DNA from 4 places in the Paenibacillus sp. FSL M7-0896 genome. Region 2 is predicted to be linked to each of the others. Evidence: riboswitches for the same ligand, from Rfam matches in the RefSeq annotation. Region 2 holds a riboswitch; each other region holds the start of a gene.
What was found. A riboswitch is a leader RNA that binds a small molecule or an ion and turns the genes downstream of it on or off. The one in region 2 is predicted to bind cyclic di-GMP.
Positions count from the first base shown of each region.

Region 1: another riboswitch for cyclic di-GMP. It lies ahead of MKY12_RS19485 (thiamine pyrophosphate-binding protein); the one in region 2 lies ahead of MKY12_RS01670 (transglutaminase-like domain-containing protein).
Region 3: another riboswitch for cyclic di-GMP. It lies ahead of MKY12_RS03400 (PA14 domain-containing protein); the one in region 2 lies ahead of MKY12_RS01670 (transglutaminase-like domain-containing protein).
Region 4: another riboswitch for cyclic di-GMP. It lies ahead of MKY12_RS00835 (choice-of-anchor A family protein); the one in region 2 lies ahead of MKY12_RS01670 (transglutaminase-like domain-containing protein).

Region 1 is NZ_CP150250.1:4,492,516-4,500,551, forward strand. It holds gene serA (phosphoglycerate dehydrogenase) at 1-173, shown strand, start outside; gene MKY12_RS19470 (SDR family NAD(P)-dependent oxidoreductase) at 255-1,097, opposite strand; gene MKY12_RS19475 (YafY family protein) at 1,232-2,185, shown strand; gene MKY12_RS19480 (methyl-accepting chemotaxis protein) at 2,259-3,509, shown strand; cyclic di-GMP riboswitch class I at 4,011-4,107, shown strand; gene MKY12_RS19485 (thiamine pyrophosphate-binding protein) at 4,224-5,867, shown strand; gene MKY12_RS19490 (carboxymuconolactone decarboxylase family protein) at 5,918-6,298, shown strand; gene MKY12_RS19495 (hypothetical protein) at 6,450-6,800, shown strand; gene MKY12_RS19500 (3-oxoacyl-[acyl-carrier-protein] synthase III C-terminal domain-containing protein) at 6,940-7,932, shown strand; gene glpK (glycerol kinase GlpK) at 8,025-8,036, opposite strand, start outside.
Region 2 is NZ_CP150250.1:386,194-394,229, forward strand. It holds gene MKY12_RS01650 (glycosyltransferase family 39 protein) at 1-3,550, shown strand, start outside; gene MKY12_RS01655 (glycosyltransferase family 2 protein) at 3,647-4,624, shown strand; gene MKY12_RS01660 (GtrA family protein) at 4,614-5,018, shown strand; gene MKY12_RS01665 (class D sortase) at 5,086-5,739, shown strand; cyclic di-GMP riboswitch class I at 5,865-5,946, shown strand; cyclic di-GMP riboswitch class I at 6,020-6,100, shown strand; gene MKY12_RS01670 (transglutaminase-like domain-containing protein) at 6,114-6,923, shown strand; rRNA gene MKY12_RS01675 (16S ribosomal RNA) at 7,290-8,036, shown strand, end outside.
Region 3 is NZ_CP150250.1:810,291-818,326, forward strand. It holds gene MKY12_RS03380 (glycosyltransferase family 4 protein) at 1-868, shown strand, start outside; gene MKY12_RS03385 (glycosyltransferase) at 970-2,070, shown strand; gene MKY12_RS03390 (UDP-glucose/GDP-mannose dehydrogenase family protein) at 2,075-3,415, shown strand; gene MKY12_RS03395 (sugar phosphate nucleotidyltransferase) at 4,521-5,894, shown strand; cyclic di-GMP riboswitch class I at 6,032-6,112, shown strand; gene MKY12_RS03400 (PA14 domain-containing protein) at 6,127-8,036, shown strand, end outside.
Region 4 is NZ_CP150250.1:190,830-198,865, reverse strand. It holds gene MKY12_RS00835 (choice-of-anchor A family protein) at 341-3,238, opposite strand; cyclic di-GMP riboswitch class I at 3,320-3,412, opposite strand; gene MKY12_RS00830 (hypothetical protein) at 4,163-4,528, shown strand; gene MKY12_RS00825 (ASCH domain-containing protein) at 4,891-5,313, opposite strand; gene MKY12_RS00820 (YukJ family protein) at 5,410-6,162, shown strand; gene MKY12_RS00815 (hypothetical protein) at 6,141-7,289, opposite strand; tRNA gene MKY12_RS00810 (tRNA-Thr) at 7,446-7,517, opposite strand; gene MKY12_RS00805 (sugar phosphate isomerase/epimerase) at 7,606-8,036, opposite strand, start outside.

The DNA.
Region 1 (8,036 bases), 3.6 Mb from region 2:
CCCTGCTTGGCGAGAACGGCGTCAATATCGCATCCATGCAGGTTGGCCGTACGATCATCGGCGGAGCTGCCATTATGCTCCTGACCGTTGATAAGGGTGTGCCGAAGGAGGTCCTGGTGAAGCTGGCCGGACTGCCGGAGATCAACACCGCTGAGGAGATCATTCTGCTCTAATTCTTATTTCTTCACAATAAAACACTCTTCGGGAGTGCAGGCCCCAGGCCGCGCACTTCCAAAGAGTGTTTTTGCGTTATACTATGAAATCCGGTAGGCTGGCACCTGCCGGCCATCGGTGTCCGTAAAGCCATATTTCCGTGCCAGGTCCCCTACCTTCTGGGGAGTACCAGTCATGGATATCACTTCAGGATCAGCAGCAAGCGCTGCAACTGCCCGTCCGATATAAGCGGTTGATTCAGTGGTCTGAAGCCCCTCCTCCTCCTGCCAGTGCTCCTCATCTGTGCCAAAGCTGTCCAGGACCAGCTCGGTCCGCATCCAGCCGGGAGAGACGGGAATCACCGCGATGCCATCCGCAGCCACCTCTAGGGATAATCCGTAGGCCATGCGCACCAGTGCATTTTTGGACAGATCATAATAGAAGTTCCCCGTGTACTTGTACTCGTCCCAGAAGGTTGTATGGACGATTAATTTACCCGCCCCCGCTCCTTCCCTGCGCATCAGGGGTACAGCATAATAATTACTCATTAGCTGCGCCCTCACACCCGCAGTGAACATATGATCCCAATGCTGCACCGGCTGCTCCCAGAACGGTTCATTCCCGATAGGGAGAGTATTGCCGCCCCAGACGTTATTGACCAGAATATCCAATCTGCCCTGCTCTGCGCTAATCTGCCGGATTACAGCCTCTGTCTCGCTGTCATTGGTATGATCACAGCGGATCACAGCTCCGTCCCCGCCTGAGCGGCGGATCTCAGCCAGCACCCCTTCAAGCGTTCTTGCTTTTCCCTCCTGCGGCATACCGGCATTCCTGCCCGTAATGTATACATAGGCACCAGCCTTCGCCAGCTCCAGTGCAATGCCTCTGCCCGCTCCCCTGCTCCCGCCTGTTACCAATGCCACTTTCCCTTGCAGATTTGTCATTTGATCCGCTCCCTTTCATCTATCATACCCGGATTAGATGATCATTTGCGCTAATCCGTACTCTTGTCTAATATATACCTTATACATGACAACCATTGACATATATAAATAATACATTCAAGGGAGGTTGCAGAATGAGAGCGGATCGCCTGATCACTATCGTTCAGCTCTTACAGAGCCGCGGGAAAATCAGCTCCAAAGAGCTGGCGCTAACGCTGGAGGTATCCGAACGTACAATCTTCCGGGATATGGAAGCACTAAGCTTCTCCGGCATCCCCGTGCTGGCGGAGCGCGGCCGGGAAGGCGGCTGGAAGCTGGCTGAAGGCTACCGGAATTCCCTGACCGGAATGAACACCAAGGAGATTGCCGCGCTGCTGGTGCCCGCTGATCCGGCGATTCTGCACGCTCTGGGCATTCAGGAGGAGTTCTCCTCGGCCGCCCGCAAGCTGCAGGCCGTCGCTACCCGGCAGCCAGTCACCCCCTTCAGCTTCCTCAGCCAGCGGATTCACATCGACGGAGCCGGGTGGCATCCCTCCGGGGAGACCTATCCCTGCCTATCCGCTTTGCAGGGAGCCTTATGGGAGAACCGCAAGGTGAGCATCACCTATCTCCGCGGGGAGGACGCCGCCGAGCGGCTGGTTGCACCTCTGGGGCTGGTAGTTAAGCGCGGCGTCTGGTACTTGGTCGCGGGGCATGACGGCGAGCTGCGGACCTACAGGGTCTCCAGAATCACTGAGGCCAAAGTCACAGATGAGTCTTTTGAGCAACCGGAGGATTTCGTCCTGTCTGAGTACTGGGAGACCTCCACCGCCGCATTCAAGTCTGCCTTGCCCAGGTACCCCTCCAGCCTTCTTGTAAGAGAGCAAACGATGAAGGAGCTGCAGAAGGAGCGATACGTCGCCCTGTTGCACCAGGAGCCTGCTGAGGCCCCGGGCTGGATCAGGGCCGAGGCTGAGTTCAACACGCCGGAGTCTGCGTGCCGGATCATCCTGTCCCTGGGTCAGGGTATCAAGGTGACGGCACCGCCTGAGCTTGCGGATACTGTTGCTGCGGCTCTGCGTGAAGCGGCAGCATTATACGATTTTTAATAATAGACCAAATGCACTAGTATCCCCTATAATATTACAATACACATTATTATTTATAGGGGGACTTTACATTATGGACTGGATGAACAAGCTGCCGTTGAAACAAAAAATCGTCACCGGATGTTACCTGGTTGCCGCTTTATTCGCTGTCCCTGTCTTAATCACGCTAATCCTCATGGACAGGCTGCTCATCGGCATTATTCTTGTCGCCGTCCTGGCAGCGCTGACTTACCCGCTTGCGCGCTTCATTGAGAGAACGCTTACATCTTCATTTGAGGATATCTCCAATGTGACGCACACGATTGCCAAAGGCGACTTCACCAGCCGTGCCGATGAGAATGGCTCCATGGGCGACATCAGCCGCTCCTTCAATACCATGATTGACAAGCTCAAAAAAATCCTCACCGATGCCTCACAGATTACCCGTCAGGTTATGGACGCCAGCCGCGGGATTGAAGACAAGAATCAGAACCTGAAGTTTGTCATGGCGCAGGTGGCTTCCTCCTCCAATGAACTGGCCCTCGGTGCTAACGAAATCTCGGTGGATATCGCTGATATGACCGAATCGATCAAGGATATCGAAATCAAAGTCTCCAATTATACGAATTCCACCAAGGAAATGAATAAAAGGTCTGTACATACGCTGGAATTGGTAGAACAGGGACGGCAATCGGTGGATACCCAAGCCGAAGGCATGCGCAAGAACATCCAGGCTACCCAGAAGGTGGCGGATACTATCGAAGCCCTATCGCATAACGCACGAGGCATTACGATGATTACCAAGACAATTACCGAAATTGCTGAACAGACCAATCTGCTGTCGCTCAATGCTTCTATTGAAGCCGCCCGTGCAGGCGAACATGGCCGCGGGTTCGCCGTTGTTGCCCAGGAGGTCCGCAAGCTGGCCGAGGAATCCACCGCTTCAACCAAAGAGGTGTTCGGTCTGGTACGCAGCATCGAAGCGGATATCAAGCAGGCTATCGATAACATCGCCATCAATGAAGAGGTAGTCCAGGTGCAGAATGAGATGATTACGGAGACAGCCAACATTTTTGCTCAAATTGTGCATAGTGTCCAATACATAACCGAGCAGATTGCCTCCTTTTCCGCAGAGAGTGACCTTATGCTGGAGAGCGCGCTCAAGATCTCCGGGGCGATCGAGAATATCTCAGCCATCACCCAGGAGACCGCCGCAGGGACGGAAGAGGTATCCGCAGCGATGAACGAACAGATTCATGCTCTTCAATCCGTAGCTGAGGAGACAGAGAAGATGACCTCCGCGGTCTTCAACCTGCAAAAAACGATTCATATTTTCAAATTTTAACCTCAGCACAAAGAGACACGCCTGCGGAATTTTCTGCGGGAGGTGTCTCTTTTTTTGGGCAAAACAAAGATTGTTATGTAATATTCACAAATTGTTGAAATTGTGCATAAGGGTAAAAACCGTGCTTTGCACTTCTTTACTATAGTCGTTCTATTGTCATAGCTTGTCTATAAGCTAACATCTTACATCACTATTACTTAAGTCCTATCACCGAAATTTGTAATGCTGTATATCTAGTGAATTCTTAATGTTTTGCAGTAAATCAGGAATGTAATGAGGCTTTGTGCTCACTTCCCACATTAATCAACCTAAACGGCCATTTGCATTTTAAGACTTTAGTCTTCCAGGGACAACCATTTTCAAAAGTTTGAAAATCCAAATATTTAGCCATTTCCACTCCTGAATATTCGTCAAATTCCGAGTTTCTTCTCACAGGGGTTATTGACAAAAGCGGAGCAAGGAATATATTGTAAAGGAAAATTCTCCACAAATTCATTTATAACCGCATACCGGCAAAATTCACCGAAAGGGAATGACGCAAAGCCATGGATCTACAGTCTCATTTCTGAAGTGGGATCATGACAGCCAGGTTGCTGAAAAACTGTGAACGCCTTAGGTTTCGCGTTTGATTATGGTGATTCGTGCAACAGACCTGTGCTCCAATGGTGAGTACAGGTTTTCTATTGCTGACGTATACAAATAACAACTTGCGGGGTGGATGTTCTGAAGACAGTTGCAGATTATATGGCGGAAGCATTACACAATCTGGGAGTCACTCATTCTTTTGGAATCATAGGCAAGTCTATTTGCCCCATCGCTTTGAAAATGGTTGACTACGGTATAGAGTTCATCCCCGGCCGGCACGAATCCAGCTCCGGCTTCGCCGCCGGCGGTTATGCTCTGAAGACCGGCAGTCTCGGGGTAGCCTTCGGCACCTCCGGTCCTGGGGGAACGAATCTGCTCACCGCAGCAGCGCATGCCAAGGCCAATAATCTTCCCGTCCTCTTCATCACCGGACATCAGTCCATCAAGGAGCTGGGCATTCCCCAATGTCAGGATTCCACTTCCTACCTGGCTGATTTGGCGGATATGTTCCGGCCGGCCACCCTCTTCAGCAAGCTCGTTGAACGCGGCGATCACTTCAGCACGATTTTCAACCATGCCCTATCCATCGCCCTGGGTGACCAAAAAGGTCCGGTCCATCTCTGCATTCCGTTTGATGTGCAGACAGAGCGGCTCGCGGAATGCCGGATTGTTCTGCCGGAACGCGAGGGACTAGTCAGTTATCAGAACTATGACCGGGTCATCTCGGCGATTAATCAATCCGCTAGGCCCCTGATCATTGCCGGTAAAGGCGTCAACCGCTCAGGTGCCCATCAGGAACTGGTTCAGCTGGCCGAAACCTTCAACATTCCTGTAGTCACCTCTCCAGGCGGCAAAGGTGCAATAGCTTATGATCACCCGCTCTACCACGGTCCTGTCGGCGTTGGCGGCTCCTCGCACGGCGATGAATTGCTGAACAACAGCGACCTGTTCATTGTTCTGGGCTCCCGCCTGAGCGACATGACCATCTGCAACCTGAAGCCGGAGAATCATCCGCCGCAGCTGATCCAGTTCGATGTAGATCCAACCTTTGTCGGCAAAATACTGTCCTCATCCACCATCGCTGTCGGCGGGGACTTAAGGGACAACCTGGCACTGTATCTTCAGAAGCTGGACCCCTCTACGGTCACCAAGCATGAAATCACAATCTCCAATGCTTACAATGACGAGTTGCCCGTGCTGGCGGGGCTCTCTCTGGCTTCGGTAATGAGCACGATGAGCGACCTGATTCCTTACAACAGCAGCGTGTTTGTAGATGACGGCAGCCACGGGTTCAATGCTGTGAAATGGTTCAATGTCCGCAGGCCCGGCAGCTTCATATTCGATGCCTACTTTGCTTGCATGGGCAATTCAATTGGCATGGCGATCGGTGCCAAGACGGCTTCTCCCGGAGAGACTGTCTTCTGCATTACCGGTGACGGCTGTTTTATGATGCTCGGAACTGAAATAAACACAGCCGTTTGCAAGGACATTCCGGTGATTTTCATTGTGGTGAACAATAAGCAGCTGGATATGGCGCTTAAGGGTATGGAGAAAACGACCGGCCGGATTGACGGTACGATCTTCGAGGTTCCGATGGATGCCGTGAAATTCGCCGAATCGCTGGGTGCAGCCGGCTTCCGCTGTGAGACGCAGGAGGAGTTCGCTGCCGCAATCCGCGAAGCTGTGGCACTTAACAAGGCTGTTGTCATTGAGCTGCTGACTGACCGTGATGAAATGCCTCCTACGGCCCACCGCACTCTGGATCTTACGTAAGGAAGCCGTATCCGCACACCTTTTCTAACCTACTATCAGGAGGACATATCGTGAACAAGAACATGAACAGCGGACTCGATCATTTCACTGATCTCTCAGGAGATTATGGGGCCAAGGCCCTGGCTCCGATCAAAGAGCATTTTCCGGAATTAGCCGAATATATCATGGGCAATGCCTATGGCGATATTTTTCAGCGGACCACGATTGGCTCTGACTGGAAGGAGATCGCGGTGATCTCGTCGCTGATTACGATGGGACAATATGAACAGCTGGGGGTTCATTATGTAATGGCGCTCCGCGTTGGCATGACCGTCGAGCAGATCAAGGGCGTGCTGCTGCATCTGACCCCTTGCGTCGGTGCCCCCCGGGTGATTTCGGCCTTTAATGTGCTGCTGGATACCCTGGAGGAGATCAAAGAAAAATCTTCATAAATCTACAAATTTCGACTTTTGATTGCACGTTTCAGTATGATCTGGTTATAATGAAGGCAAAATATCCCAAATCGAATTGCGGTTTTGTCGAATAGAGTCGCAGGAATAACGTTTTGGAGGTATTGGAAATTACACTTAGGGAGAGATCAACATGGGACAATTTATTTTGAAGACAGATACTGCGAAGAAAGTAATCAATATTGAGCTGGAGGGAACCTTCTCTAACGAGGACGGGCTCAAATCTATACAGGCTTACCAGCAGACTATTAACCCGATCAGCCCTGCTGAATATGCACTAGAGATCGACTGCCGCAAGCTGAATGTAACCGCTCCTGATGTTGTACCGCTGCTTGAAGGCTGCTTCATCATGTTCAAGGCTGACGGCTTCCAGAAAGTGAGTCTTACCCTGGAAAATAACCCGATCCTCAAAATGCAGCTGGCACGCCTGGGCCGCAAAGCAGGACTTGAGAATCTGGAGATCACTTCAACCGTACAAGCTTAATAAATACAATTTAAACCTAAATCAGCCGCTTGAAACGCACATGTTCATTCATTAAACCGGCTGCTAATGCTGGAAGAGAGTTTTGTAAGAAGCAGATTTGTGAGAAGTATAGCTAACAAAACTTTAGGAGGTCTGTACTATGGCGGGGATTCGCATTAAGGACATTGATATCTACCATCCAGACAAAAGAATCGGCAATGACTTCTTCATTCAGCATTTTGATGACAAAGGTATTGATATCCGTGGACTGCTGGCTACTCTGGGCCGTGAAAACCGCTACAGCATCGACAGCCCGGATGAGAATTCCCTGACAATGGCTTTTGAAGCCGCAAGTAATGTTCTGGAGAAAACCGGTCTTACCGGCCCTGACATTGACCTGATCGCTTATGCAAGCCAGACCCCTGAATATATATTTCCTACGAACTCATTGATGATTCACCGACTGATTAACGGGGCTTCGCATACCATCTGTATTGACAGCAATGCCAACTGTGCCGGAATGACCGCCTCGGTTGAGCAGGTCAGCCGCCAGATGATGGCGAACCCGAGAATCCGCCGCGCCCTGGTCATCGGCTCCGATTACGTGGCACCTCATGCGGACAAAAATGATCCGGTATATTACGCGAACTTCGGTGATGCCGCTGCCGCTGTCATTCTGGAGCGCGATGAGCATTCGGTCGGTTTCATTGACTCTATCTATCAGACAGACACCTGTGTGTACGGCAACTCTCTGTTCCCGGCAGAAGGCCTGGCTAAGCTCGGACGCACCGGTGTTGCTGCAGGAGAGTTCAATGTGAAGTTCATTCCATTCGATGATTCCATCTGTGTGGATGCCGCTTCCGAATCAATCAACACTCTGCTGAGCAACAACGGGATTGCCCCTGAATCGGTCAAGGCTGCCTGCTTCTCACAGCTGTCTCTTCCGAACATCCAGGCCGTCTCCGGCAAAACCGGTATTAACCCTGAGGCCGCAGTCTACATAGGCGATGAGTTCGGCTATACCTCGACCAGCAGCCCGTTCATTGCCCTTCACAGAGCCGTCACTACCGGGCAGCTGGAACGCGGAGACAAAGTTCTGTTCTGGACCGTGGGCGCCGGATGGCAGAATGTCGCATTTGTAATGGAGTACTAATCTTACTGTTCATTCTGTTCCAGAGTAAAAAACGGCCCGCAGCAGAGTTTCTGCCTGCGGGCCGTTTCTGTTCTTAATGCCTCTACTCCGCTCTAAAGTCTGCC
Region 2 (8,036 bases):
TAGCTATTACAGAATCTCTGGATACGTCAAAATAGCCAGCACCGCAGGCGGGGGAATCGGGGCCAATATTTTCCCGGTAGGCATTGGGGGCGGTTATCCCGCTACCAGCGATACCGGCGGTGAATGGCAGCGTCTGGAGTTCATCGGCCAGACCGGCAAGGAGCAGACCGAGATCGGAATCGGCGCTGCGCTGGGCGGCTATGCCAATCTGATTCAGGGTAAGGCCTATTTCGATGATCTGTCCGTAGAGAAGCTGGATACAGTACCGGAGGGATCGAATATCATCTCACTGGACAGCGGCGCCCAGGCTCCCCCGGCAGATGCGGACGGCGGAAGCAAGCCGGAGGAAGTGCCGCATAAGGTGTCTCCGGCCAAGCTGCTGCTGCTTTCTGGAGTATTCTGCCTGTTCTTTGCTTTTCTGTACACAAGAGCCTTCCGCAGTGAGCGTCTGCTGAGACAGGAGGATGTAATCTACACCCGCTGGCTGTACGTTTTGTTTGGAGCGGCATTCATCCTGCGGATCTGGATCGGCCTTACGGCACAGGGCTATAAGAATGATATGAACACCTTCATGGCCTGGGGCCAGCGTCTGACCGACCTTGGACCGGGCAAATTCTATGAGGAAGGTTATTTCGCCGATTACCCGCCGGGGTACTTATATGTGCTATACCTGCTTAGCCTGCTGCGCGGATTATTTAACTTTGCGGGCGGCTCAGGTGCCGAGACGGTTCTCTTCAAGCTGCCCGCGATGCTCTCGGATCTGGTGCTTGGCTGGATTATCTATAAGAGCGCGCGAACCAGGCTCGGCTCCGGGCTGGCTATGGGGCTGATGATGCTGTTCCTGTTCAATCCGGCTGTGCTGATGGATTCGGCAGCCTGGGGGCAGGCGGATTCCTTTTTCCTCATCTTTCTGCTGCTCAGTATGATCGGGGTTGTCGATAAGCGCTTCGTACGTGCAGCGATCTTCTTTGCCGTCGCTACATTAATCAAGCCGCAGGCGCTGATTTTCACACCTGTGCTGCTGCTTGCCTTCTACCATCACCGGGCCTGGAAGCAGCTTGCGCTGGGCGCCCTGTACGGACTGGGGATTTTCCTTGTCCTCGCAGCCCCGTTCTTCTGGAACAACGGCGGTTTTGCAGGCTTGATTAACCTCTACAAAAGCACACTGTCCTCCTATCCGTATTCCACAGTGAATGCATTCAATCTGTATGCCTTGACTGACCCGATGTGGTCGGCGCTGGATGTGACCTGGCTCGGCATACCGTATCGTATATGGGGCTTTATTTTCATCCTGGTGGCAGTAGCACTTGCTGCTTATTATTCCTTCAATACCAAGGACCGCAAGGATCTCTCCAAGTCCTACTTCATCGCTATGGTGCTGATCACGATTGTCTTCGTATTCGGTACCAAAATGCATGAGCGTTACTTGTATCCGGTACTGATTCTGTCCTTATTCGCTTTCATGGAGAGCCGGGACCGGCGGTTCCTGACCCTGTTCCTCGGGTTCTCCCTGACCCAGTACATCAATGTTGGTTATACACTGGCGTATCTGAATACCGGCGGAAATCCGCCGGCTGACGGCATTGTTCTGGTTACAGCTATTACCACTATCATTCTTGCGATATATCTGCTCTATATTGGATACGATGTATATATCCGCCGAACTGCGAAGCTTTTGCCTGAGCCGGTTACCCCCAAGGAGGCGTACGCAGCAGATCTGCTGCTTGCAGAAGGCATCAAGCCGCTTGCCCCTGCTGAGCGCCGTTCTCCGCTGAAGCTGAAGCGCAGAGACTGGATCTGGATGCTCGGTATCACCGTGCTATACGGGGCGCTTGCCCTCTATCATCTGGGAGATAACAAGGCACCTGAGACTCTGTGGGAGCCAGCAGCCAGCGGCGAGAGCTTCTATGTGGATCTGGGGCAGGCTCATCAACTGGAGCGGGTTAATGTGTTCGGCGGTGTCGGAACAGGGAAGTTTCAGCTGGAATTCAGCCAGACCCCTGATAATTGGAGCAGCCCGCTTGAGGTAAGCGAGGATGTGGGCAACGTCTTCATCTGGAAAAGCCAGCCGCTTAACGTATCCGCAAGATATGTCAAGCTCTCGGTTACGTCTCCAGGCTTCACCCTCAATGAGATGGCTTTCTATGAGCAGGGGGCACCGGAGGTTCCTCTGACGATAGCAAGCGTGACACCCGATTCGGGAGCAGCAGCTAAAAGAGGAACGCCGGCCAATCTGTTTGACGAGCAGTCCGTCATACCGGGGAACTCTAATTTCATGAACAGTACGTATTTTGATGAGATCTATCATGCCCGTACGGCTTATGAGCATTATCATAATATTGTTCCTTATGAGAACACGCATCCGCCGCTTGGCAAGCTGTTGATCGGGGTAGGGATGGAGCTGTTCGGCGTCAATCCGTTCGGATGGCGGATCATCGGCACCTTGTTCGGGATTGCGATGCTGCCGCTGATCTATATCATGGCGATTCGGTTGTTCCGTAAGACCACCTATGCTGCACTGGCAGCGGGATTATTCGCTCTGGACTTCATGCATTTCACCCAGACGCGGATATCGACCATCGATGTGTACGGTGTATTCTTCATTATGCTGATGTTCTATTTCATGCAGCGGTATTTCACGATGAATTTCTACCGGGTGCCGCTGCGGACCACACTGGCTCCGCTGTTCTGGTCCGGCCTATTCTTCGGCATCGGGGTTGCTTCGAAGTGGATCGTGATCTACGGAGGCGCAGGACTTGCTATTATGCTTGCGCTGGTACTCATTGAACGCTACAGAGAATACAAGGCTGCCGGACGCCTGCTGGCTGAAGGCAAGCTGAGCGGTCAGGAGCTCAAAGCCGCCTGCCGGACTGCAGATCAGTCCTTCTGGAAGAACACGATCATCACGCTGGCCAGCTGCATTGGATTCTTCGTCATTATTCCGGGAATCATATACAGCCTGTCCTTCATTCCTTCACTATCTGCGTCGGCAGAGGGCTTCACCGTTAAGGGGCTGATTGATGCCCAGAAGAATATGTACAACTATCACAGTCAGCTTGTAGCTACACATCCGTTCGCCTCCTCCTGGTGGGAGTGGCCGTTCATGAAGCGTCCGGTGTGGTTCTTCAGCGGCGGCGAAGGCTTGCCTGCAGGCAAGGCGAGCAGCATAGTAACGATGGGCAATCCGCTGATCTGGTGGACAGGAATCTTCACGATGCTGGCCGCTGTATGGTTCACCCTGAAGCGCCGGGACAAGAGCCTGTATATGATTTGGATCGGCTTCTTCTCACAATATGTTCCGTGGATGCTTGTGCCGCGTGAGACCTTCCTGTACCATTACTTTGCGATGGTGCCGTTTATGATTCTATCCATTGTGTACATCCTGAAGCTGCTTGACGGCAGGTTCCAGGGTGCCAAATATCTGCGGTACGCCTATGTTGCGGCCGCCGCCATCCTGTTTGTAATGTTCTATCCGGTATTGTCCGGCATGCAGGTGAACAGCAGTTATATCATTCATGTACTTCGCTGGTTCCCTTCCTGGGTATTCTAGGAGGGGAGCTGTAAGAGCCGTATAGTTGCTCAAAGCTGATGTTGATGAAGCGCATCAAGGAAGCTGTGGCTTACAATAAATTGAGGAGGAACCCTTGTGAAGGCCAGATATAGTGTAATTGTGCCCATGTATAATGAGGAGGAAGTCATTCAGATAACCTACGAACGGCTCAAAAAAGTAATGGATGAGTGCGGGGATTCCTATGAGCTCGTGTTCGTCAATGACGGCAGCCGGGACCGTACGGCTGAGATTATGCGCGAAATCAGTAATAGGGATGAGCATGTCAAGCTGATTGACTTCTCCCGTAACTTCGGCCATCAGGTGGCGATTACGGCGGGTATGGATTATGCTGAAGGCCAGGCTGTTGTGGTGATTGACGCAGATCTCCAGGACCCGCCGGAGGTCATCCTGCAGATGATCGCCAAGTGGAAGGAAGGCTATGAGGTAGTCTATGCCAAGCGGCTGAAGCGCCACGGAGAGACCTTCTTTAAGAAGGTGACAGCCAAAATCTTTTACCGTCTGCTCAGCAGCATGACCAGTGTGGAGATTCCCACAGATACCGGGGACTTCCGGCTGATCGACCGTAAGGTCTGCGATGTGCTGCGCGGCCTGAAGGAGAAGAACCGTTATGTACGGGGGCTGGTAAGCTGGGTCGGCTTCCGGCAGACCATGGTGGAATATGTGCGGGAGGAACGCTTCGCCGGGGAGACGAAATATCCGCTCAAAAAAATGATCCGCTTTGCGCTCGACGGAATCACCTCCTTCTCGCACAAGCCGCTCAAAATCGCCTCTTATGTCGGCTTCTTCCTGTCCTTCTCCAGCTTCATCTACCTGTTTCTGGTCTTATTCCAGAAAGTCTTCACCTCTTGGACTGTGCCGGGCTGGGCATCCATTGTCGGGGTGAACCTGCTGTTTAACGGCATTGTGCTGATGCTGTTGGGCGTGATCGGGGAATACATCGGACGGATCTATGACGAATCGAAGGACAGACCGCTCTATATCGTACGCGAGACCCGAGGCTACCCGGAGGCAGAGGCCGAAGACACGCGGAAGGCAAGCGATTATGCAAGATAAGGCTTGGCGCGCAGGCATGATCCAGTTTCTGAAATTCAATGCGGTGGGCCTGCTTAACACGTTCATAGATTTTGCGGTATTTACCCTGCTTCATTCCCTGGGCATGCTTAACACCCCTGCACAGATTATTTCCTACAGTGCCGGGACGGCCAACAGCTTTTTCTGGAATAAGAAGGTGACCTTCAAGGGCGGGAACAGAGGCGGGAATAGCGGCTTTGACCGGATGCAGCTGGTGAGATTTATTGTCCTGAATCTGATGGTGCTGGGCATTTCGGTGCTGCTGATTCATCTGCTGACTGACCGGCTGGGCGTCCAGGTGCTGATGGCCAAGGTACTGGTTACCTTTGTTACAGTAATCATTAATTTCTTTGGAAGCCGGAAGTGGGTATTCTAGAGGTACAGTATGTCTTCCCCGTCCCCTGCGGGGGCAGCACTTATTCTATATTGCGGAGGCGATTGTCATGCGGAAGTTATCCTATTTGATTATACTTGCCGGGGTCCTGATTATGCTCTACCCCAAAGGAAGCGAATGGTACGAGGACCGTCAGCAGCAGAAGCTGCTGGAAGAGGCTGAACAGGCCTATAGTGAAATCGTTCCTTCGGCTACGGCTCCTGCCAGCCAGGATCTGAGCAAGCCTTATGCGGAAGTCACCCAGCTGCTGGCGGAAGAGTCTGGTGCGGAAGAGCCGGTGCCCACTACAGCGCCCGAGATTGAAGTGGGAGGCAAGATCACCGCTATTATTGAAATCGATAAAATCGATCTGAAGCTGCCTGTACTGGAGGGCGCCACCAAGACCAATATGAAGCATGCAGCGGCGCATATGAAGGAGACAGCTCCGATTGGCGCGGTAGGCAATGCAGCGATTGCGGCACATCGGTCAAGAACGGCAGGGCGGCTGTTCAACAGACTGGATGAGGTCGGTAAAGGGGACGCCATTACTGTTATTACAAGCGGACAGGAATACAAATATGTTGTATATGATGTATCTATTGTAGAGCCTACCGATATTTCAGTACTGAAGGGTAAGGATGATGATAAAATTCTGACCCTCATTACCTGTGATCCGCTTGTCAACCCGACCCACAGACTCATCATTCATGCAAAGTTGACCTGATTGTCATAGGACAATGCTGAGAAAGGTCAAAAAACATAAAATTTTAGTCTATTTTTGCGGGAATCTAGTGATTTGGGTCTTGCTAATAGATTGAGATATGGTAAGCTATAACTATGAAAGCTAATACACGATAACGGCAAACCTATCGAAAGGTAGGGACGCAAAGCTACAGGGCCTTCCCGTCATGGATGGCAGCCAGTTACCGAATGAAGAGGCTTTTTTTGTTTGTTTTCATTCTGAATCTGTCATTATGTGGCAGTAGATTGGACAGATAAAGCTTATACGATAACGGCAAACCTATCGAAAGGTAGGGACGCAAAGCTAAAGGGCCTTCCCGTAAGAATGGCAGCCAGCTACCGAAAGGGGTTTTATCCATGAAGAAGTTTTATTTAATGCTGATTACACTTTTTGTGATCGTCACTTCCGTGCAGACAGGCACTGCTCAAGCAGCAAATGCAGATTCAAGCTGGTTAAATGTTGGACAACTTGATCAAGGGGTTATCGGGGTATCGTACGATGTTCCTAAAGACAAGAAGATGAAGCTCATGATTACCAAGGACAATAACAGCTATACTTACAACTTATACACTTCCAAACCGACCGAGACGTTCCCGCTGCAACAAGGTAATGGCTCTTACAAGGTCTCCGTTCTTGAGAATACTACCGGCAACAAATACAAAGTACTATCTTCCGAGACTGTATCTCTTTCAATGAGCAATGTGAATGCCGTATATTTGAGCTCTGTACAGAATGTAAAGTGGAGTTCTTCCGATAAATCCGTTCAAAAGGCAGCCCAGCTTACAAAGGGTCTGACCACAGATGCAGACAAAGTTAAGGCTATCTACAATTACATCGTAGCTAACGTGAAATATGACTACTCTCTGGCCAACAGCGTAAGCACAGATTATATTCCGAACAACGACAACACACTGGCTACCAACAAAGGTATCTGCTACGATTACGCTTCCTTGTTCGCTACTATGCTCCGCAGTGAAGGGATTCCAACCAAGTTGGTTATGGGGAATACAAGCTATGTAACTTCATACCATGCCTGGAACGAAGTGTTCCTGAACGGCAAATGGGTGACGATTGATACTACAGTGGATGCAGGTCTGGGTAAGAAAACAGCATCAACTGAACTGATCAAATCAGCAAGCAAATATACTGCAGCGAAATTCTACTAAGAATAGCTGTAACTATAGCATTATCTGAGAATAACCCGCTTAGTCATTAAGCGGGTTATTTTTATTTATATAAAGGTTGCTTTTTAATAGAAGGATAGGTTATTATAAATAAGCGTTGTTGGAGCGGCAAAGGAAATGAGAGATTACTTAAATAAGTGATTTCAAAAATAAAGCTTGCATTGCTCAGATGAACGTGATATATTATAAGAGTTGCTGGTGACGACAACATTGACACTAACAACGAGCTTGATCTTTGAAAACTGAACAACGAGTGAGTATCTGGAGATCACTTCGGTGAGATCCAAAAATGAGAATGTAAATTCTCGTCAGATGTTTCAAAATGAGCAATCGCTCTTTCTAAATACCAATTTGGAGAGTTTGATCCTGGCTCAGGACGAACGCTGGCGGCATGCCTAATACATGCAAGTCGAGCGGAGTTTGAGAGGAAGCTTGCTTCCTTTCAGACTTAGCGGCGGACGGGTGAGTAACACGTAGGCAACCTGCCCTCAAGCCTGGGATAACTACCGGAAACGGTAGCTAATACCGGATAATTTCTTTTTTCTCCTGAGAGAAGAATGAAAGGCGGAGCAATCTGCTGCTTGGGGATGGGCCTGCGGCGCATTAGCTAGTTGGTGGGGTAACGGCCCACCAAGGCGACGATGCGTAGCCGACCTGAGAGGGTGAACGGCCACACTGGGACTGAGACACGGCCCAGACTCCTACGGGAGGCAGCAGTAGGGAATCTTCCGCAATGGGCGCAAGCCTGACGGAGCAATGCCGCGTGAGTGATGAAGGTTTTCGGATCGTAAAGCTCTGTTGCCAGGGAAGAACGTCCGGTAGAGTAACTGCTACCGGAGTGACGGTACCTGAGAAGAAAGCCCCGGCTAACTACGTGCCAGCAGCCGCGGTAATACGTAGGGGGCAAGCGTTGTCCGGAATTATTGGGCGTAAAGCGCGCGCAGGCGGTTATTTAAGTCTGGTGTTTAAACCTTGGGCTCAACCTGAGGTCGCACTGGAAACTGGGTGACTTGAGTACAGAAGAGGAAAGTGGAATTCCACGTGTAGCGGTGAAATGCGTAGATATGTGGAGGAACACCAGTGGCGAAGGCGACT
Region 3 (8,036 bases), 420 kb from region 2:
GCTGCTAAAGGAAGAGAAGGTGGATTGCGTGCATACCAATTCCCTGAAATCGGCCTTTTACGGAGCTGTCGCTGCCAAAAAAGCAGGCGTGCCGCTGATCTGGCACATCCGGGATCACATCGGGGCGCCTTATCTGAAGCCGGTTGTCGCCAAGGCGATCCGGCTGCTGTCACGCCTGCTGCCGAACGGGGTCATTGCCAATTCCCACTCCACGCTGAATGCACTGGAGCTGCCGCGCTCGAAGAAGACGCTGGTCGTCTACTCGGCCTTCGCCAAGGCGATCGGTGAAGGGATCGGCCGGCGGGACCGGAAGGACTTCAACGTCCTGCTGGTCGGGCGGCTCGCCCACTGGAAAGGCCAGCATATTGTGCTGGAAGCGGCCAAAGCCTTCAAGCAGGACAGCCGCGTGAAATTCTGGCTGGCCGGTGACGCCCTGTTCGGGGAGGAAGAATACAAGCAGGAATTAATTGCGCAGATGCAGCAGGGGGACATCACCAATGTCAGCCTGCTGGGTCATGTAGATGATATACAAGGACTCATGAACCAAGCGGATTTACTGATTCATACGTCGATCACTCCTGAGCCGTTCGGCCAGGTCATCGTCGAAGGCATGGCAGCCGGACTGCCGGTCATTGCCTCCAATGAAGGCGGTCCGGTAGAGATCGTAGTTCCTGGTGAGACAGGACTGCTGATCCAGCCCGGAGATGCTACTGTACTTGCAGACTCCATCACCTGGATGCTGAACCATCCCGAAGAGCGTAGACGGATGGCGGACAATGGAATGAGACGGGTGAAAGAGCATTTTGTCATCGAGAACACGGTCAAGGATATTGTCGCTTACTACAAAGGTCTGCTGGCAGTCACCTGACCTTCCCGCTCCATAATGCTTAAGGCTTGCATCATATCTGTCTCTAGCCATGCGTGTACTGCTTAATGATGCTGCTCCATAAAACTTTGAGGATGATTCACATGAAAATTGCGATCGCGCACGATTATTTAATCCAGATGGGCGGGGCGGAACGGGTGGTGGAGGTTTTCCATCACATGTACCCGGAAGCTCCGATCTTCACAACGGTTTTTAACGGAAGCCGCCTGACCGATAACCTCAAAGATGCCGATATCCGGGCCTCCTGGCTGCAGAAGATTCCGGGAGTGAAGCGTAACTTCAAAGGGGTGCTCCCGCTCTACCCCATGGCTGTCCGCGATTTGGACTTCAGCGGGTATGATATCGTTCTTAGCTCCAGCAGTGCTTTTATGAAAAGCATCCAGGTGCCCGAATCCACCTTCCATCTGTGCTACTGTCATACGCCGATGCGTTTCGCCTGGGACTATGACACATACATGGAGCGGCAATCGAATTCCGGGTTATTCAAAAGACTGCTCAAGGTGTATATGCAGCGGCTCAAGAACTGGGATCAGCGCACCTCCAAAAATGTGAACCAGTTCGTCGCCAACTCCTCAGTCGTGAAGACGCGGATTCAGAATTATTACCACCGGGATTCCGATGTGATTTTCCCGCCCATCAATACGGCCCGCTTCTCCAGCTCTACGAGCATCGGCGATTATTATCTGATTGTCTCGCGGCTGGTCTCCTACAAGCGGATCGATCTGGCGGTGGAGGCGTTCAACCGTAACGGGCTTAAGCTGTATATTGTCGGGGACGGACCGGACAGGAAGCGTCTGGAAGGCATGGCCAAGGGGAACGTTTCGTTTCTGGGCCGGCTGGAGGATGAGGAAGTAACAGGGCTGATGTCCCAGTGCCGGGCGTTTGTTTTCCCGGGGGAAGAGGATTTCGGCATCACGCCACTGGAGGCGAATGCTGCTGGAAGACCGGTCATCGCCTATCAGGCCGGGGGAGCGCTGGACACGATTATTCCATACGTTAACGGCGTGTTTTTCCAGCATCAGGAAGTTGATGATTTGCTTAAGGCCATTGATGAGGTGGAGTCCTATGCGTGGGATATCGATCAGATTATGGGCCATGCACGCAAATTCGATGAGCAGGCGTTTATGGTTCAGTTCAAGCAGTATGTGGAACAGGCCTACGTCAATTTCCTAAAAGGAGGATGAAAGTATGAAACTCGCAGTGATTGGTACCGGCTATGTAGGACTTGTATCAGGCGTATGCTTTACCCTAAATGGAAATCATGTCATCTGTGTGGATAAGGATGAACAGAAGATCGAGAAGCTGAACCGGATGGAATCCCCTATCTATGAGCCGGGCATTGAGGCCCTGATCGAAATGAATCTGCGCGAGGGGCGGCTGAGCTTCTCGTCCGATCTTCAGGAGTCGGTCCGCCGCTCCGATATCGTCATTCTTGCCGTGGGTACACCTTCTCTGCCGGGCGGCGAAGCCGACCTGAGATATATCGAAGGAGCGGCTGCCGAGATTGCGCAGGCGATGGAAGGCTATAAGATCATTATGACCAAGTCGACCGTCCCTGTTGGAACCAATGAGCGCATCCGCCAGCTGATCTCCTCCCTCACGAATCATCCCTTCGATATCGTCTCTGCGCCTGAATTCCTCCGTGAAGGCTCTGCCATCCGCGACACGCTTCATCCCGACCGGATCGTGATCGGACTGGATAATCAGGCGCTTGAGCCGACCATGCGCGAGCTGCATAAGGGCTTCACAGAGAATGTATTCGTCACGGATATCCGCAGCGCCGAGATGATCAAATATGCCTCGAATGCTTTTCTGGCGACGAAGATCTCCTTCATTAATGAGATTGCCAACATTTGCGAAAAGGTAGGAGCGGATGTCACCGAAGTCGCAGGCGGCATGGGGATGGACCAGAGAATCGGTGCGACCTTCCTGCAGGCCGGTATCGGCTATGGCGGCTCCTGCTTCCCGAAGGATACCAATGCGCTGATCCAGATTGCCGGGAATGTGGATTATGAGTTCAAGCTGCTCAAATCCGTCGTTGAAGTCAATAAAGGCCAGCGCTTCATGATTATCTCCAAGCTCCATGAATCGCTCGGCAGCCTGCGCGGCGCGGTCATTGGTATCTGGGGGCTTGCCTTCAAGCCCAATACCGATGATGTCCGCGAGGCCCCGGCCCGTGAGATCGTCGAGGCGCTGGTCGCCGAGGGCGCCATCGTGAAGCTGTACGATCCCATCGCCGCCGAGAACTTCCGCAAGGAATACGATCACCCGCAGCTCCGCTGGTGCGGACTGGCCGAAGAGGCAGCCGAGGGCAGCGATGCTGTATGCCTGCTGACCGACTGGAGCCAGTTCAAGGAGATCAACCTGCACCAGCTTGCCGGAACCATGCGCCGCCAGGTGCTGATCGACGGCCGCAACGTCTATACCAAAGAGCAGATCGAAGGCACCGGCCTCGAATATATCTCCGTCGGCCGCCCGCAGATGGGCGGGCTTAGCGGATTCTCCGCCAGCGTGGCTGGCGCGGTGTAGACCGGCAATCCACTTGAAGCGTTACGGCGATAAATCCCATTAAAAGCGCCGAAAGTGGGCTGAGCGGTGAATGAGAGGGATAAATCCCATTAAAAGCGCCGAAAGTGGGCTGATGGGCGACTGGAGAGGGATAAATCCCATTAAATGCGCCGAAAGTGGGCTGGATGGCGAAATGAAGAGTATAAGTACCCTTGATTTATCGGATGCTGGCCGAATGGAGCAAATGAGGAGCACAAATGTCCCTGGTTTCCCGAATTCGAGCCAAATGGAGCAAATGAGGAGCACAAATGCCCCTGATTTCCCGGATGCGGGCCAAATGGAGCAAATGAGGAGCAGAAGTGCCCTTGATTTCCCGGGTGCGGGCCAAATGGAGCAAATGAGGAGCAGAAGTGCCCCTGATTTCCCGGATGCGGACTAAATGGAGCAAATGAAGAGCATAAGTGCCCCTGAATTCCGGGAAAGTTGGCTAAACGAGCAAATGAGGAGCACTAGTGCCTAGTACTTAACTAACTAGCTTCTGCCGCCGCGAAGTTGCGCGGTGAGCCCTTGGCACAAGAGTCTTGAATCCAGGTCTTGAATTCCGGTCTTGAATTCCATTGTCTTGGAACTCTTGTTCTCTCCAGCCGCTAGGTCAGCGGCGACGCCTTGGAACAAGCGGCACTTAAGAGTCTTTGAGCCTTTGAATTTTTCTCCGCCGCAACAGTAGGCGGCAACCAGGGATTCAATTGTCGTGAAGGCAGGCTGCCGGCAACCAGGATTCAACTGCTGCCGCGCAAGCATAGCGGCGGCCCGGCTCCCCTTGCCGCTACCACAAGCGGCAATATCGGATCTTTAGCAGGGAGCTTCGCCAGCGGGCGAAGCGGATATAAAATCACAAGCCTGTTATGAAATGGAGCGGAGAGGAATTTTGGAGCTGTAGGAGCGTTAGCGTCCGCCTTTGTCTCCGGATGTTATCTGCTGCAAGCAATATAATCAACAACATCTGGAGACAACAGCGGCCGTAAGCCCAAAATTCCTTGCAGCGACCCTCATAACAGGCGGGATTTTAACTCAGAGTTCCCCGCAATAAGAATACCCAATAACAATACGATATGGAGGGTTCACTATGAAACTAGTACTTCTATCAGGCGGCTCCGGCAAGCGGCTCTGGCCGTTGTCCAATGATTCACGCTCCAAGCAATTTCTGAAGGTACTGGCAAGCCCGGCAGGTGAACCGGAATCAATGGTACAACGGGTATGGAGACAGCTGGAGGAGAACGGCATGGCCGGGTCCTCGTATCTGGCGACCGGGCGCAGCCAGGTGGAGATGATCCAGAGCCAGCTCGGCAGCGAGGTGCCGATCATTGTAGAGCCGGAGCGGCGGGATACCTTCCCGGCTATTGCGCTGACGGCGGCCTACCTGTATTCCATCGCGGGGGTGTCCCCAAGCGAGACCGTGGCGATTCTGCCGGTGGACCCATACGTGGAATCCTCCTTTTTCGAAACGGTGCTGCAGCTGGAGAACACCATGCTGGTGAGCGGGGCGAACCTGGCGCTGATGGGCGTAGTTCCCGAGCATGCTTCGGAGAAATACGGCTACATTATTCCAACGGGCGCAGATGCGGGAGCGAATGGTTACCTGCAAGTGAGCCACTTCCAGGAGAAGCCGGACCGCATCCAAGCTGAGGAGCTAATCAGGCGGGGAGCGCTCTGGAACTGCGGAGTGTTCGCCTTCCGTCTGGGTTACCTGCTGGATATCCTGCAGCGCAAAGGGCTGCCGCTCAATTACGAGGAGCTGCAGAAGCAGTATAAGCTGCTGTCCTCGATTAGCTTCGATTACGAAGTGGTGGAGAAAGAAGAGAACATCGTCGTGCAGCCTTACGCCGGATTCTGGAAAGACCTGGGCACCTGGAATACGCTGACCGAGGAAATGACCAGTAACCATGTCGGCAAAGGCTTCATCACCGCTGACTCCGAAGGCACCTGCCTCATTAACGAGCTGGATATTCCAATCACGGTAATCGGGGCGAAGGATCTGATTATCGCCGCCAGCCCGGACGGCATTCTGGTGACGCACAAGGCCGAGAGTCCGCGGATCAAGGAAGTGCTGAAGACTTTTGAACAAAGACCGATGTACGAAGAGCGCCGCTGGGGCCACTACAAGGTGATCGATTATGTGAAATATGATGAGGGCAACGAGGTGCTGACCAAGCGGATTTTCATCAATGAGGGCAAAAATATCAGCTACCAGCTGCATCACAAACGCAGTGAAATCTGGACCTTCGTCAGCGGGGAAGCCAGCATTGTCATCAATGAGAAGATGCATAAGGTGAAGGCGGGAGATGTGGTGCGGATACCGGAAGGGACCAAGCATGCCATTCTTGCTCTTACCGATGTGGAATTCATTGAGGTGCAGACAGGGTCTGAGCTGGTAGAGGAGGACAATATCCGTATTACTCTGGACTGGGAGGATATCGCTCTACATCAGTTCATTTCGTAGGTCTAACTTATCTATTTAACCAATTGTTACAATTTTAAATCAGGCATTTAGAACTATTTTTTAGACAAAATTTGTTTTTACTCTACATTAAATTTGCATATCGACGATACTTACGGTAAGAGGGATTGATCCTTCCAAAACGACAATGGCAAACCTAATCGAAAGATAGGGACGCAAAGCTATAGGGCCTTCGCAAGAGTGGCAGCCTGGCTACCGAAAGGAAGAGAATATTGTGAAAACTTACCGTAAGTCTCGTTTGCTCTGCGCTGTGCTGTCGCTGGCCGTGGTATTGTCTGCTGTACCCGTGGGACTGGGAATCGCCCCGTCCACTGTCAAGGCTGCTTCCTCTACAGGAGCACCAGTGAATCCTAATGCTTCAGCCGAGGCGGTCAAGCTGCTGAACAGTCTCTATGAGATCTCCGGGAACGGAATCATTACAGGGCAGCATGACTATTTCGAAAGTCCGGATGAGCTGAGCAACAAGCTGAAGGGAACAAGCGGACAATACGCCGCACTGCATGGTTATGAGCTTGGAGCAATCGGTGGACAGAGCGAGAGCGGAGTAGCAGCACAACGCAAAAATATCGTCTGGAGTGCAACGAACTGGTCCAGAGCGGGCGGCATTGTCGCCATGACCTTCCACCAGAATCTGCCGGGCACCAAGTACGAATGGTCCAATGTGCAGAAGCCAATCACTCAGGCACAATTCAACAAATACGTAACTCCAGGGACACCAGAGTATAATGCGCTGATCACTGATCTGGATAAAGTAGCTGTCTCTCTGAAAAGTCTGCGGGATGCTAAGGTTCCGATCCTCTGGAGACCGTACCATGAAATGAACGGCGGCTGGTTCTGGTGGGGCAAGAAAGACAACTTCACTGCACTATGGAATATTATGTATGACCGGTTCGTGAATGTTCATCAGTTAAATAATCTGATTTGGGTATGGAACCCGAATGCGCCGAATGCCAACTCTGATCCCTATGCACGGACCTATCCGGGCGCGGACAGAGTGGATGTGCTGGCAGCAGATATATATAATAACGACTACTCGAATAAATATCATGATGATCTGACCAGCCTGGCTGGCGGCAAACCGATCGGCATCGGCGAGAACGGCGAAATGCCGAACATCTCGAAGCTGAAGCTAACTCAGCAGAATTACGTGTTCATGATGAACTGGGGCAAGATGCTCTATGAGAATAACAGCACGGCGACAATCAAGAATTTCATGAATGACAGCTACACACTGACCCGTGACCAATATAAGGCCTGGTCTGCTCCGGCGGCGGCTCCTAAGCCAACGGCAACGCCGACTGCAACACCAACACCAACACCAACGCCGACTGCAACACCAACACCAACGCCGACTGCAACACCAACGCCGACTGTAACACCAACGCCGACTGCAACACCAACCGTTGCGCCGATTCCGAAGCCGGTCCCAACCTCCGGTGATACGGACAGTAAGCCTGCCCAGAATGGCTTGCTTGGAGAATACTTCAAGAACATGACGCTCTCGGGGACACCGGTTATGGTGCGTAACGATGATGTCATCAGCTTCAATTGGCGCCAGGGTACTCCTAATGCTGCACTCGGTGTAGACTACTTCTCGATTCGCTGGACCGGCCAGATTAAGCCGGCTTACAGTGAGACCTATCAGTTCTATACTACATCGGATGACGGTATCCGCTTGTGGGTGAACGGCACAGCAGTCATCGACAGCTGGGTCAAGCAGAGCGGAACTGCCCGCACAGGAAGCATTGCCTTGACTGCCGGGCAACTGTACGATATCAAGGTTGAGTATTACGAGAATGCAGGCGATGCGAATGTCCATCTGATGTGGCAGAGCCCCAGCCAGGTGAAGGGAACCGTACCTGCAAGTGCGCTTTTCTCCAGAGCAGGCAACACATCCATACCTGTTCCAGCTGCAACAGCAGTACCGACCACGGTACCAGCAGCGACAGTAGCGCCAGTTCCGACAGCAACGCCGGCACCAGTAACGACACCAATGCCAGCACCAACACCAACGCCAGCACCGACACCAACGCCAACACCGGTGCCTACGCCGACAGCGGCTCCCGTTCCCGTTCCTTCTCCTACAGCAACACCGGCGGATCTGCCGGTAGAAGTTCCTGCTGC
Region 4 (8,036 bases), 200 kb from region 2:
CTCATTTAGCATACTCGCCTTCCCGCAGCAGATTGCATGTATGTTGTTTTCCACATACATTTGATCCGCTGACTCTCTCACCGGCACATTGTATGCTGTTTTCCACATACATTTGGTCCGCTGACTCTCTCATCGGCACATTGTATATTGTTTTTCGCATACATTGGTCCGCTGACTCTCTCACCGGCACATTGTATGTTGTTTTTCGCATACATTCTGTATCCGGGCACTTATTTCCAACGAAAAAAAGAGCTGCTTCCAGGAGAACATCTTCTCCGAAAGCAGCCCTTGTCAAATTACAGGATCATCGTTTGTTTGTATAAATCTCAGTTCGGGTCACTCACTTACGTTTGCTGTTTCTGGTGGTTCTTCTAAGAATCAAGCCCAGACCAGCGAGTGCCAAACCGGCAAAATAATAAGGCGCAGGACTGGATTCGCCCGTCTTCGGCAAGGTTCCATCCACAGGCACACCGCCTAGAGGAACCTCATCATCAATAAGGACTACACCGGGTGCCGGTTCTGCTGAAGGCGTTGGCTCCGGTGTTGCTGCTATTTGCGCAACCGCAACAGCCGGTGTCGGCGTCGGCACTGTTGTAGCTATTGGAGTTGCTACAGGTCCAAGCGGCAGCGGATCATCATTCACAACCACATCATTGCTCACGATAAATCCGATAATCGGAGTCGGCGTAGGCACTGGAGGGAAACTGAACGGCGGCGATGTTGGCGCTGGTGTTGTTACTGGTGTTGGTTCTGGTGTCGGCGTTGGTGTCGGCTCTACCGTCGGTGTTGGTGTTGGCGTTGCCGTCGGTGTCGGTGTTGGCGTTGGCGTCGGTGTTGGTGTTGGCGTTGGTGTTGGCGTCGGCTCTACCGTTGGTGTCGGTGTTGGCGTTGGTTCTACCGTTGGCGTTGGTGTCGGCTCTACCGTTGGTGTCGGTGTTGGTTCTACCGTCGGTGTTGGTGTTGGTTCTACCGTCGGTGTTGGTGTTGGCTCTGCCGTTGGCGTTGGTGTTGGCTCAGCTGTTGGCGTTGATGTCGGTTCTGCCGTTGGCGTTGGTGTTGGCTCAGCTGTTGGCGTTGGTGTTGGCTCTGCCGTTGGCGTTGGTGTCGGCTCAGCTGTTGGCGTTGGTGTCGGCTCTGCCGTCGGTGTTGGTGTTGGCTCTACCGTTGGCGTTGGTGTTGGCTCAGCTGTTGGCGTTGGTGTCGGCTCTGCCGTTGGTGTTGGTGTCGGTTCCGCCGTTGGCGTTGGTGTTGGCTCTACCGTTGGCGTTGGTGTTGGTTCCGCCGTTGGCGTTGGTGTCGGCTCTGCCGTTGGTGTTGGTGTCGGTTCTGCCGTTGGCGTTGGTGTCGGTTCTGCTGTCGGCGTTGGTGTTGGTTCTACCGTCGGTGTTGGTGTCGGTACTGCCGTTGGTGTTGGTGTCGGTTCTGCCGTTGGTGTTGGTGTCGGTTCTGCCGTTGGCGTTGGTGTCGGTACTGCTGTTGGCGTTGGTGTCGGTACTGCCGTTGGTGTTGGTGTCGGCTCTGCCGTTGGCGTTGGTGTCGGTCCCGCTGTTGGCGTTGGTGTTGGTTCTGCCGTCGGTGTTGGTGTCGGTCCAGCTGTTGGCGTTGGTGTCGGTACAGCTGTTGGCGTTGGCGTCGGCTTCACAGTTGGTGTTGGTGTCGGCTTCACGGTCGGCGTTGGCTTCACAGTTGGCGTTGGTGTCGGCTTCACGGTCGGCGTTGGTGTTGGCTTCACCGTTGGTGTTGGAGTCGGCACCGCTGTTGGTGTCGGTGTTGGCTTCACCGTTGGCGTTGGTGTCGGCTTCACAGTCGGTGTTGGTGTCGGCTTCACAGTCGGCGTTGGTGTCGGCTTCACGGTCGGCGTTGGTGTCGGCTTCACGGTCGGCGTTGGCGTCGGCTTCACGGTCGGTGTTGGCGTCGGCTTCACAGTCGGCGTTGGTGTTGGCTTCACGGTCGGCGTTGGTGTTGGCTTCACGGTCGGCGTTGGTGTTGGCTTCACAGTCGGCGTTGGTGTCGGCTTCACGGTCGGCGTTGGTGTCGGCTTTACAGTCGGTGTTGGCTTTGGAGTTGGAGTGCACACAGGTGTAGGTGACGGTTTTATGGTCGGTGTTGGCTTCACAGTTGGAGTCGGCGTTACCGTCGGCGTTGGCTTCACTGTAGGTGTAGGCGTTACCGTTGGTGTTGGCTTCACTGTAGGTGTTGGTGTTACCGTCGGTGTCGGCTTCACTGTAGGTGTTGGTGTTACCGTCGGTGTTGGCTTCACTGTAGGTGTTGGTGTTACCGTCGGTGTTGGTTTCACTGTCGGTGTCGGTGTAGCCGCTGGTGTCGGTGATGGACTAGGTGTCGGCGTTGCGGTCGGCGTCGGACTCGGTGGCGGCCCCTCTCCCTCGTACAATCCCAGGTGCATCTCAACCCCGCCGCTAAAAGATTTTGCAATCAGAGTCCCGTACAGCTCTGCTCCGGCATAATGAACATCCGCTCTAGGTGCGAGGATCGTCCCGAAGAATGAGGTATAAGCGATATTCACCTCAGAAGCTTCGTAAAAGTTGAACAATACCTGACTGGCTCTGCCGTTATTCATTGCAAAACTTGGCACATTGACTATAGACCCGCTAATATTAATAATCAGCGTAGCGTTCTGTGCAATGTTGAATTCGATATAGTTGGTCTTCGCCAGTGTCGAGGCATCCAAATGAACTACATTGAAACGATCCGGTGCACTTATCTTGAGCTGTCCATAATTGTTATTGCCGATCTCATTCGTGTCAGCCAAGGCCCCATACTCTGTGGAACGGGAGATCAGAGCTTGCTGCTCGGCTGCAAAATCAATCGGGCTGGCATTTTTCTTCCCGCCTTTGATGTTGACACCAGGCTCATTGGCTGTAAAGCTATCCCCAAATACCACATTTCCATAGATCTCTCCACTGCCTGAATGTACAAAATTCTTACCGGCCACAAGTACATCCGTCGGCGAAGCATCCCTGTATGCCCTAGCTACTCCGTAACCTCCGGAGAGGGTAATGTCCCCCGCCGCTGCCAGGCGGCCTTCAATCTGATCATTGGCTTGTTTAAAATCCCCGAGGATAAAAGCATTAAAATTCCCTGCGACCCCCAAAACCGGTGTTGGCGTATACGGCACCCCTGAAGCTGCTCTGACATCCGTGCCCCACGTAAAAGCACTGGATACGGTCAATAGGCCCGCCATAATGATGGCGGCTGTTTTACGTACTCCTTTTTTCAATAGTCCACACCTCCTAGTTACTATTCTATGAATCTGTCACGCGACTATAACAACAAAAAGACCGCCACGAAGGGTTAGCTTCACGGCGGCCGGACGACCCTAGCCTCAACTTTAGAGACAGTAGATTCCTGACTTTGCGTCCCGTTCTTTCGATACGGTTTGCGTTTGTACATGATTTCGGTATGCAATTGAGATTTGCTTATGTAAGATCATTGTTGAGTCTATGACATTTGTTACTTTTGTACTAATTTCAGTTTATCCGCTCTCCCACCCTATTGTCAATCCACTCCCAGTATATTTTTTGAAATTATTTTTTACGATGGTTGCTCATTGATCCCTTGTACCATAAGGGTTCAGGGGCGAGTCTCTTTTTTATCTACTGACGAAAAAAGTCGAGAAATCAGAGGATTGGCTATAGCCGTTTGTCTCTCTTTTCTATAATACTATCAATTTATATCATTAAAATTTGATGCATTCGTCCTATTTTATCGCCCTCAGCCCACCCCTACTCATTATCTGCTCCTGTTCAATGCAATTTTACCTATTTTTGGGCATCTCAGCTCCAAAAAAAGTGCCGCCCATAGGGACGACACCTGCTAATAGACTTCATATATTTTGAATAAAATGTCGCCTAGGCAGACCCGAACAGCTGAACCCAGCCAATCATCGATACCCAGAGCGGAACACTTAGAATGATCCCGAATACCAAACCACGGCGGAGGCTTCCTTCATGACTCATTGCCATTCTCCTTTGAGCTGATTTATTTATCAATCTTTAATATTTCAATTTTAATATAAAATAATTCATCTTATTTTTTTGTGAAATATATCACATTATTTGAGTTAATTTATAAAACCCATTGATTATTTTTTGAAGGATGAGTTACAATGCGAATATACGTTCTCTTTGAGGGGTTGAGAAGGATGCAAAGAGCAGAGAGCCAGGATAACCTGCTGGTCAAATCCTATATTTTGCTGCCGCTTATTCTATCCGCCTTCGAGCGCGATGCTTCTGCTATAGCCTCTGAGCTGCGCACGCCTGCACCTTATCTGGAGGTAATCCAGTCGGCCGCTCATGCCGCTTCTGCCGATCTGCGGGAGGTCCGTGCCGGAATGCGCGCCCGTGGTCTGAAGGTCTATGAGCAGCAGCGGTTGGAGACGGGTGTTGAAGCCAAATTTGTCTGCAGGGGCTATCACGAACGGATGCTGCTGCTGGATGATGTGATTGCCGCCCAGGCCACTCTGCATATGCGCAGATATCTGGGTATGGAGAAGATGGAGCAGCGCTAACAAAGAAGCCTGCCGCAAGCGGCAGACTTCTGCATTAAATGATCACCGGGATGCGGTTACATTAACAACGTCCAATACCCCAATGTGCCGCATATCACCACCACAGCTACCGGGTACAGGATTCTCCGGCTTACCTGATCCCTGAACGCAAGAAACAAACAAAGCATACAAAGCCATGCAATTAGAAGGCTTCCCATCTATTATGCATACGCTCCTTCCCGGCATTTCTGCCCCTCTCCAGCGGTAGACCGCCTCAGAGCACAACTCTCCTTATATATAGGAAGATTTCCCGCCGAATATCCCAATTATACCAGCTGACAGCCAATCTGGAGCAATTTTTCTTCACATTGCCGTCAAGAAATTCACAATTCCTCTTCCAGCACCGGATATTCCCAGAAACCCAGACGTCCCTTAGCAGGTATGGGATGTACCAGCGGAACAACCTCCTCCAGCATCCAGGCATACCTTCCTTCGGCATAATTGCCGAATACATATTCATTGCCGCCCGGCCAGCCTTGCTGCGAAAGCTCCGGCGTCACCTCACAGCAATCCGCAATGCGGCTGACTGCAATGATCTTGCCCGTCGGCAGGTTGTCCGCAGTGTAGCCGTGACGGGCCAGCAACGACTGATACGGCTCCGTCCGGCAGATCGCCTTATTCACCTGCATCCCGGCATGAATGGCTAACTCTCCCCGGTGGGCGGTCCGCCAGGTCCGGGTTTCGATTTGTTTTTCTCCCAGCGCAATTAACGTGGCCCACGGCTGGCGAATGGTTAGGCATTTCATAATGCAGCTTACCTCCTATGTTGAACACCTTTTACTTAGAATTACTATGACCTTCTATGGGAAACATTAATAGCTAAGAAGGGGGACTGACGAACTATGGGTAACGGATTAGATCAAGGGTACGGGGTATTAAAATGCAAATTATCCAATGAGGATACCATATATAAGCTAGGTGTCAAAAATAATCATGTCCAGGTACTGGTTGAGGTTGAAGGTGATATTAATAAAAAGTACAGGGTGGCTATCAATATCAGATCAAGCGCAAAAGCGGAACATTTACCGGAGGACACTGCAAATCAGGTGCTTTATTATGTGGGCGAAGATTTCAAAGCGGAAGAAACGGCCCGTTGGCTCACGCTTGAATCCGGCTTCACGAAGATCACCGGACATAACCGGAGCCTTGCCCTTGATTATATCAGGGGAAACCTGGTGATTCCCAGTAAGATGGTAGCTCTGCCTAATACGAACCGGAATGAACCCGAAAACAGCGATCCCCGCAACAATCTTTATGACAAAATCACCTCTTATCTCAAGGAGGCACAGGAACAGGATGCAACCCTGTACGTATTCGGCGAGCCTTGGGGACCCGAAGAGGATAAGCCCGATAAGTACTTCGGCTTCTCCCCTGGGCAGGGCGTTCATAATATTCATATGAACCAAGGCAATGCGGGCGGGTACGCCAGTGAAAATGGCACATGGCAAGACGGCGGCGTCCTTATTCATTTCGAGAATGAACACAGATGGGTGGCTATCTTCCTGGCCTTCCAGTCCCAATCCTGGTGTACCAACGACCAGGGAGATGCCACCAAGCCGGTTAGTGAATGTAATCATACCAATGTTTTGTCATGAGCCAACACCATCGCATTAACCGCTGATACGATATCCTTGGCATCCAACTGTTCATCCAGCCTCAAATGAAGTTGTAAGGTAGAGACGGGTGATTGGTTAGCAGAAACGATGAGCTCGACCTCATGAGATGAAAGCACCTTTGCTTGTAGGATTTGCAGCCAGGGGATAAGATCCGGTAACGCTTTATCCTCCGAAGGACCAATTTCCATGCCATCCACCCCAATAGGTGAACGCCCGTCGAAATACTCAATCCTTAGCACAGGATAAGAGGGGAGACTGTTCCTTTTCGAGGTCCTAGCCGCTTCCAGCTGATGGCGGGAGGTTTGTTTACGACCGATAATTATTTTCCACAAAACGATACACAGGGAGGGGATGAAGAAGCAGAGCACCGCCAACCAACCACTGAAGGTCTTGACATAGACGGCAAAAAAGAGGGCTGCGGATAGAATCGCAAGCAACCAGATGTAGAGCTCCTGCCTCCAATTGGACTGGCGCTTCCCGGATACTGGAGGAATGGACTGTGCTGGCTGAATATCGGTAGCTTGCTCCGGTTGAGCTGCCGTTCGTTCCCTCCTAGGCAAATGCTCCCCATTCAGCATATAAAAGTTATCGGCTGCTCCCTGCCAGACCTTCTCATGCGAGGGATGCGGCGACTGCCAGAGGGTAACGTATTCTTGAATGTCTTTTAGATACAGGGCAGGATCGCCCGTGAATGAGAAATATTGCGAAAGCTCCAGATGAATAACAGCAGCAGAATAACGCTTTACATGGGTCGATAAGGTTTCCAGCCACTCATGTACAGGAGTGGAAAGCGCTGGGAAATGGGCCAGCGTGCCGGGTAAACTCAGGCGCAATTGCTCTGCAGCATCCGCCCATGGAATCTGCCATTGGAAGGCCTCTGAAAAATGTTCCCACTCAGGCAAATCCTCCACATCCGGTTGGTCCATATGGGGTTGAATCTTGCTCCAAGCTTGCATAAGCTGCCTGCTATAGTGCTGGAACTGGTCTTGGCTGACCAGACAAAACCATATTGGAGCGAGAAAATTATTCGTTTCGAAAGCTGTATTCTCATAATCAATCAAATCTGTATCGGCACTGGTAACACTCAGGAATGTCCGGTTTCCCATATAAGATCCTTGCCTCCTTGCCTCCTAGCATCCAACCATAAGCTCCCCACTTTACTTAACTAAAGGTTAGAAGAATGGTAGATGTTGATGCTTGCATAGAAAAAAGGCGCAGTTCCAAAAAACCGGAAACCCGCGCCACTATCGACTTTGTAAGAATGCTGGTGAAGGGAATTGAACCCCCGGCCTACGCATTACGAGTGCGTTGCTCTACCCCTGAGCTACACCAGCGAACAGGCTTTGCTGTCCTGCCAAACACAAAATATTATAACTCTTCCAGCGGAAAACGCAAGCCCTTTTTCCGCTGGTTGCTGTGTCATCAGCCCTGCATCAGCCCCAGCCCGCGGAAATAATCCAGTGCGAGCTTAGCGCTTGCAAGGGAGGATACCTCATATGCCTCTTGCTCCACAATATAATAGAGAATTCCGCTCTGCTCCGCGATCTCGAAGACGCTCCGGAAATCGACCTCTCCCTTTCCGAGATCGGTCTCCTCATTGTCTGCTCCGAAGTCCTTAATGTGAACCAGCGGAACACGGCCGGCGTACCGTGACACATAATCAACGGGCCGGGCTCCCCCCCTGTATACCCATCCCAGATCAAACTCAGCCAGCATATGCTCGGCAGGAATCTGCTCCAGCCAGATATCGATGACCGCCTTGCCGTCAACCTCTTTGAATTCATAATCATGGTTGTGGTAGCCGTACTGCATCCCCGCCGCCCGGACCATCGCGGAAGCCTTCTCCAGGAATG